One region of the Paraliobacillus zengyii genome, then DNA from elsewhere that is predicted to be linked to it. Evidence: predicted binding sites of a transcription regulator. Region 1 holds the regulator's gene; the other holds the start of a gene.

Region 1 (3,441 bases):
AAAATTGGTTCCTATGCATTAGGGAAAATGATTAGAAATGGAATTCAATTTGAATCAGAAGGTAAGGATCATCAAGAGATTGTTAAGATATTAAAGACATATCCTGAAAAGGCTGAAATGTACTTACTTCCAGAAAGTTTTGAACAATTAAAACGAAGTGGAAGAGTAAGCACAACACAAACAATTTTTGCTAATTTACTGCATATTAACTTACTATTAAGATTTTATAATGGAAAAATATTGGTGGAGGAAAAGATTAGAACGAAGAAGAAGTCTAAGAATCGAATCTTTCAAATTATTGATGAGGCAATTAAAGAAAATCAATTTAAAGAAATGTGCATTATGCATGCAGGTATGAAGGAAAAGGCGCTAAAATGGAAAGAAGAATTAGAAAATATACATGAAGAAATTAAAATTCAAGTTGAAACATTAGTGCCGGTGGCAGGGGTACATGCAGGTCATGGTACAATGTCAATTTCTTGGTTAAAGGAAAAGTGATTTTTAATGGTTAAGAGTAGGTACCTAATTGGTATCTACTTTAATTTTTACTTTTATAAAAAAGTAAAAATTCAGATAACTTTTTAAGTAAATCATAAAACGGGTAAAAAAAGAATAGAATAGTTGGGCGCTTGGATTTTGAAAATAAGTTATACTAAATAAAAAGATATCTATAAATAAGATAGAAACAAAGGGGGCAAGCCGTTGTTATAACGGTGCGATATGGAAATTATACAAAATTTATTTGATGAAGAGTTTGTGTTGATGAGTTCGAGAATTATTGTAGCTCTAATACTATCAGGACTAATTGGTCTGGAAAGAGAAATTAACAATCATTCTGCGGGATTTAGAACGCATATTCTTGTTGGAATTAGTTCCTGTTTAATGATGCTACTATCACTCTATGGTTTTGATACATATTTTGAAAAGTATGGAGACGTTGTCCAGTTTGACCCAGCAAGAATCCCTTCTTACGTAATAAGTGGTATCGGTTTTCTCGGTGCAGGCACAATTATTGTAAGTGGAAGAACAATTCGTGGATTAACAACCGCCGCTTCCATATGGGCCGTTGCAGCATTGGGTTTAGTTATTGGGATTGGCATGTATAAAGTTGCTATACTTACGACGATAATAATTTTATTAAGTCTAATATTCTTAAATAACTTTGAAAAGAAGATCTCAAAAAAAAGAAACTTTATCTCTTTTCAAATTCTAGTTAATCAACATATGCAGATTCGTGAATTACTAGCTAAAGTTGAACAATTCGATGTAATTATTCGTAAACTAGAAATGGAAAAAGATGATGAATCAGATCGAATGATTATAATAGAGATGGAGAGTAATGAGACCTTGGATAAAACAGAATTATATCATCAATTAATGGACTTAAAGCAAGTGAAACAAGTGAATGAGTTAGACTGATTTTAGCTGATTAATTTGTTTAGTCATTTTGTTTGCAAGAATTTCGAAGTAGCGTATAATGAAGGTATAGTCAAAGATAGTCAAAGTCAGTTATGAGGAGGAGGCAAATGCGAAATATTTCAGATGTGATTGAAGCGTATTTAAAACAAATTATTCTAGGCAATAATAAAAACATTATTGAAATTAAACGCAGTGAAGTGGCTGATCAATTCGAGTGTGTGCCTTCTCAAATCAACTATGTAATCAATACTCGTTTCACAGTGGAAAGAGGGTATTTAGTTGAGAGTAAACGTGGTGGAGGCGGCTATATACGTATTACACGTCTTACAATTGATGATAAGACAAAACTACTTGATGAAATCATTGATATGGTTCAACCTACTGTTACGCAACATGCTGCCATTGATATATTAGAACGAATGTTAGAAGAAAAACTGATTACTAAAAGAGAAGCAAAAATAATGATTAGTGCCTTAACTCGTGATACACTTGCATTTCAATTACCTATACGGGATGAAATTAGGGCAAGAATTATGACTGCTATGTTAGCCTCTATAAAATATGAAATGTAGAACTTCTAGAGAAATAGATTTTAAAAGAGTCACATAGTATATTAAAAGAACAATAATAACTTCTGTCTCTGATAGGGAGGGACCATGAGGATGAAATGTGAAGAATGTCAAGAAAGGCCGGCTACACTCCATTTAACAAAGGTAGTAAATGAAAATAAAACAGAAATACATGTATGTGAACGTTGCGCAAAAGAAAAAGGATATATTTCTCATGATGAATATGCTTATTCTATTCATGATTTGTTATCTGGTTTATTCAATTTTGACTCTTCTTTCTCTAAGGAACACAAACACAGTCAAGAAGAAAATGGTGCTTTAATATGTCCAAAGTGTGGAATGACATATCATCAGTTTACACAACTAGGTAAGTTCGGATGTTCTAGTTGTTATTATACTTTTGCAGACAATTTAAATCCTATTTTCCGTCGTGTACATAGTGGAAATACTACACATGATGGTAAGATACCAAAAAGAAGAGGCACTGACCTAAAGCAAAAACGCTTAATACAGGGTTATAAAGAAGAATTACAACAATTGATCCAAACGGAAGCTTTTGAGGAAGCTGCGAAAATGCGTGATAAGATAAAGGATTTAGAAAAGAAACAGTGGGATACCGAGGAGTATAAGGATGGCGGTGATGAATAATGTCTTTGCAACCATTTATAAATGAAGCAATTAGTCCGTGGATGAAAGAAGAAGGACCAGATAATGATATTGTCATGAGTACTCGTATTCGTTTAGCGAGAAATTTTGAACAATATCCATTTCCTATTATTGCTAAAGAACAAGAGTTGGCACCTGTTGTTTCCTTAATGAAGAATAATTATCACGAACAGTCATTTGATAAATATCAAGACTTGCAATTTATTGGGATGGAAGAATTAAGGCCTGTTGAGAAGCGAGTCTTAGTTGAAAAACATTTAATTAGTCCTCAACTTGCTGAAAAAGCGAAAAATAGTGGTGTGTTGATATCAGAAAATGAACAGGTTTCCGTAATGATAAATGAGGAAGACCATATCAGAATGCAACTATACTTTCCAGGGCTGCAATTAGAAAATGCTTTAACACAAGCCTTTCTTTTTGATGATTGGTTAGAAGAAAAAATTGATTATGCTTTTGAAGAAACGAGAGGATATTTAACAAGCTGTCCTACCAATGTCGGAACAGGCATGAGAGCTTCAGTTATGATGCATCTACCTGCTCTAACCCTTACTCAAAAAATGAGTAAGATGATTCCTGCGATTAACCAGCTAGGTTTAGTGGTAAGGGGTATATATGGTGAGGGTAGTGAAGCTGTAGGAAATATTGTTCAGATTTCTAACCAAGTTACATTGGGAAGATCAGAATTAGATATTATTGAAGACTTGCAAAGTGTCGTTGAGAAATTGATCGAACAAGAAAGACATGCAAGACTGTTGTTAGTTGAACAATCTGAATTACGATTAGAAGA
Region 2 (3,441 bases), 580 kb from region 1:
GCATCAAAACGATTTAGAAATTCAGGCTTGAAATAGTCACTTAGTGTTTCCAATGTGGAAACTGCTTCATTATTCGTACTATTAAATCCTACACTGATATTGTTAACACCTGTTCCTGCATTACTTGTCATAATAATCACCGTCTCTTTAAAACTCACTGTTCGACCATGACTATCTGTTAGATGTCCATCCTCCATGATTTGTAGGAACATATGCTGTACATCCGGATGTGCTTTTTCAATTTCATCCAATAATATAAGGCTATATGGGTTACGACGAACACGCTCTGTTAACTGTCCCGCTTCTTCATGTCCAACATATCCTGGTGGAGAACCAATTATTTTTGAGACAGCGTGTTTTTCCATGTATTCACTCATATCTACACGAATTAGGGATTCTTTTGTACCAAATAGCTCTTCAGCTAATGCTTTCGTTAGCTCAGTTTTACCAACACCTGTAGGACCAACAAATAGGAAAGAACCAATTGGACGATATTTTGATTTCATTCCTGCACGACTACGACGCACAGCCTTAGCTACCTTTTGGACTGCATTTTCTTGTCCGATTACTTTTGAACTTAAATTCTCAGCTAAATGTTGCATTTTTGATTGCTCGTCTGCTTGAATTTTTCGAACTGGTATACCAGTCTTTTCTTCAATAATTAACTGAATGTCTTCAATTGTTACCGAAGCTTTCGTTTGTTCTGTTGTATCATTGATTTTTTTCTCTAACATTAATTCTTTATGTCTTAAATTAGCTGCCGTTTCATAGTCTTCTTTTTCAGCAGCTTCTTGTTTCTCTTTGGCTATTTCATCAATTCGTTTTTGCAATGACTCTTTATCAGAATCTTCATTTGCTAAATTCAAGCGAGACCCTGCTTCATCCATTAAATCAATTGCTTTATCTGGTAAGAATCGATCTTGCAAGTAACGTTGAGATAACGTTACAGTACTTTCTATTGCTTCAGGTGTGTATGTTACATTGTGAAACACTTCATAACGATCTTGTAAACCTTGCAAAATAAGTACCGCTTCTTCTACTGACGGCTCTTTTACAATAATCGGTTGAAAACGACGTTCTAAAGCAGCGTCTTTCTCAATTTGACGATACTCTTTTAGTGTAGTAGCACCGATTAACTGTAACTCACCTCTTGCTAATGCAGGTTTTAAAATATTTCCCGCATCCATTTGTGAACCTTCTGATGAACCTGCACCAACTAGTAGGTGGATCTCATCAACAAATAAAATTACATTCTTACGATTTTGAAGTTCAGCAACTAATTTCTTTATACGTTCTTCGAATTGACCACGCACACCAGTATTAGCTACAAGTGATGCTACATCTAGTAAGTAAACTTCTTTATTCACTAATTTAGATGGTACATTACCTTCTGCAATTCTTAGAGCTAAACCTTCTGCAATAGCTGTTTTACCAACACCTGGTTCACCAATTAATACTGGATTATTTTTATTTCTTCTATTTAATGTCTCCATAACACGTTTTACTTCTTTTTCACGACCAATTACTGGGTCAATAATTCCAGCTTTAGCAGCATGGGATAAATTACTTCCTAATTCATCTAATAAGCCCTCTTTCTTGCCACTAGCTTGTTGTTCACTATTTTGACTAGCACCAGAGAAGAAGTCTTCAAAACCTTGTGCCCCTCCTTGACCTCCAAAATTATTTAGAGAATTCTTGGCATTTTGTTGAAGTTCTTTAAAGCACGTTTCACATACATGCAATTGTTGCATTTGTTCATTATATTTAAGGGCTACATTAATATTAGCTGGACGATTTCCACAGTTTTGACAATTCATTAATATCTTCCTCCTTCAGAAGAGTAAGTAAAGTTTTTAATAGATCAAGATTGTTTTGACTATCTTTGACCTTTGATACCATTATAATTTGACTATCTTTGACTTTCAAGTATTTTGCTTCATTATTTTAAAAAATATAATAATAAAAAAGAAGAGGATCTCGATCCTCTTCTTACAACACACACACTATAATGATTTTTCCTCACGTTTACGTAATTCAATACGTCTGATTTTTCCTGATGATGTCTTTGGTAACTCATCTATAAATTCAATCTTTCTTGGATATTTATATGGTGCAGTCATTTTTTTTACATGATCCTGCAACGTTTTTACTAATTTATCATCATTCTTATCAATATTATCTTGAAGTACAATATAAGCTTTTACAACATTACCACGAATTTCATCCGGGCTAGCAACTACCGCGCATTCTTTTACTGCATTATGTTTTACTAATGCGTCTTCAACTTCAAAGGGTCCAATTGTATATCCGGAGCTAACAATAATGTCATCACTACGGCCTTCGAACCAAAAATAACCTTCCTCGTCCATTGTTGCTTGATCACCTGTAACAAAATAATTACCTCGATGCGCTTTTTTCGTACGTTCTTCATCTTTATAATAACCTTTAAATAAAGCAGGTGTATCCAATGGTATTGCGATATCACCAACTTCACCAACCGGTACTTGGTTACATTCTTCATCGATTAATACCACTTCATTACCTGGTGTAGGTTTACCCATTGAACCAGCTTTTACCTTCATTCCTTTTAGAAAACCTAATAGTAAAGTACTTTCTGTTTGACCGTAACCATCTCGAACAGTTATATCAAAATGACGTTCGAATGTATCAATTACTTCGCGATTCAGCGGTTCACCTGCCGAAACTGCACTGTGCAGCTTCGGTAACTTATAATCAGACAGGTTATCTACTTTTGCCATTAACCGATATTCTGTTGGGGTACAACATAGTGCATTTATCTCTTGATCTTGCAGTAATTGTAAATACTTTTTCGGATCGAATTTTCCGTCGTATATAAAACCCGTTGCTCCTGAACCTAGTACAGACAGCAATGGACTCCATACCCATTTCTGCCAGCCAGGGGCAGCCGTAGCCCAAACTTTATCCCCTTCCTTAATGCTGAGCCAATTAGCTGGAGCAGTACGTAAGTGTGCATATCCCCATGCGTGCGTATGCATAACACCTTTTGGATTTCCGGTTGTACCAGACGTATATGGTAAAAAGGCAATGTCATCACTTTTACTATCTACTATTTCTAATTGATTGGAAGCCAACTCTTTTTCTTTATCAATAAATGTCCATTCGGATACCTCTGCACCAACAGTGAATTTTTTCAAAGTAGTCAATTGTTCGATTTCTTTAAATTGTTCAGCAAATGGATAATAACTTACTATACCTTTTGCTTCTCCGTGTGTGATACGGTATTGTAAATCTTTTGTTCGCAACATTTCTGAACTAGGAATCAGAATAATACCTGTTTTTAAAGCAGCTAAATAGACTTCATATGTATCAACTAAACGGGGCATCATCACTAGAATTTTATCCCCTTTTTGCAAACCATTTTCTAAAAATATGTTTCCAATTTTATTAGCATTTTCTAAT

What was found. The regulator CtsR, encoded in region 1, represses protease genes until heat stress. The targets are predictions, from matches to a motif close to ATGGTCAATAAAGGTCAAACA.
Region 2: the regulator CtsR is predicted to act here: its motif matches at 1,870-1,890, upstream of DM447_RS03565 (ATP-dependent Clp protease ATP-binding subunit).

The regions. Positions count from the first base shown of each region.
Region 1 is NZ_CP029797.1:138,009-141,449, forward strand. It holds gene DM447_RS00670 (DegV family protein) at 1-498, shown strand, start outside; gene DM447_RS00675 (MgtC/SapB family protein) at 721-1,419, shown strand; gene DM447_RS00680 (CtsR family transcriptional regulator) at 1,527-1,991, shown strand; gene DM447_RS00685 (protein-arginine kinase activator protein McsA) at 2,082-2,636, shown strand; gene DM447_RS00690 (protein-arginine kinase McsB) at 2,636-3,441, shown strand, end outside.
Region 2 is NZ_CP029797.1:719,424-722,864, reverse strand. It holds gene DM447_RS03565 (ATP-dependent Clp protease ATP-binding subunit) at 1-1,817, opposite strand, end outside; gene mbcS (acyl-CoA synthetase MbcS) at 2,004-3,441, opposite strand, start outside.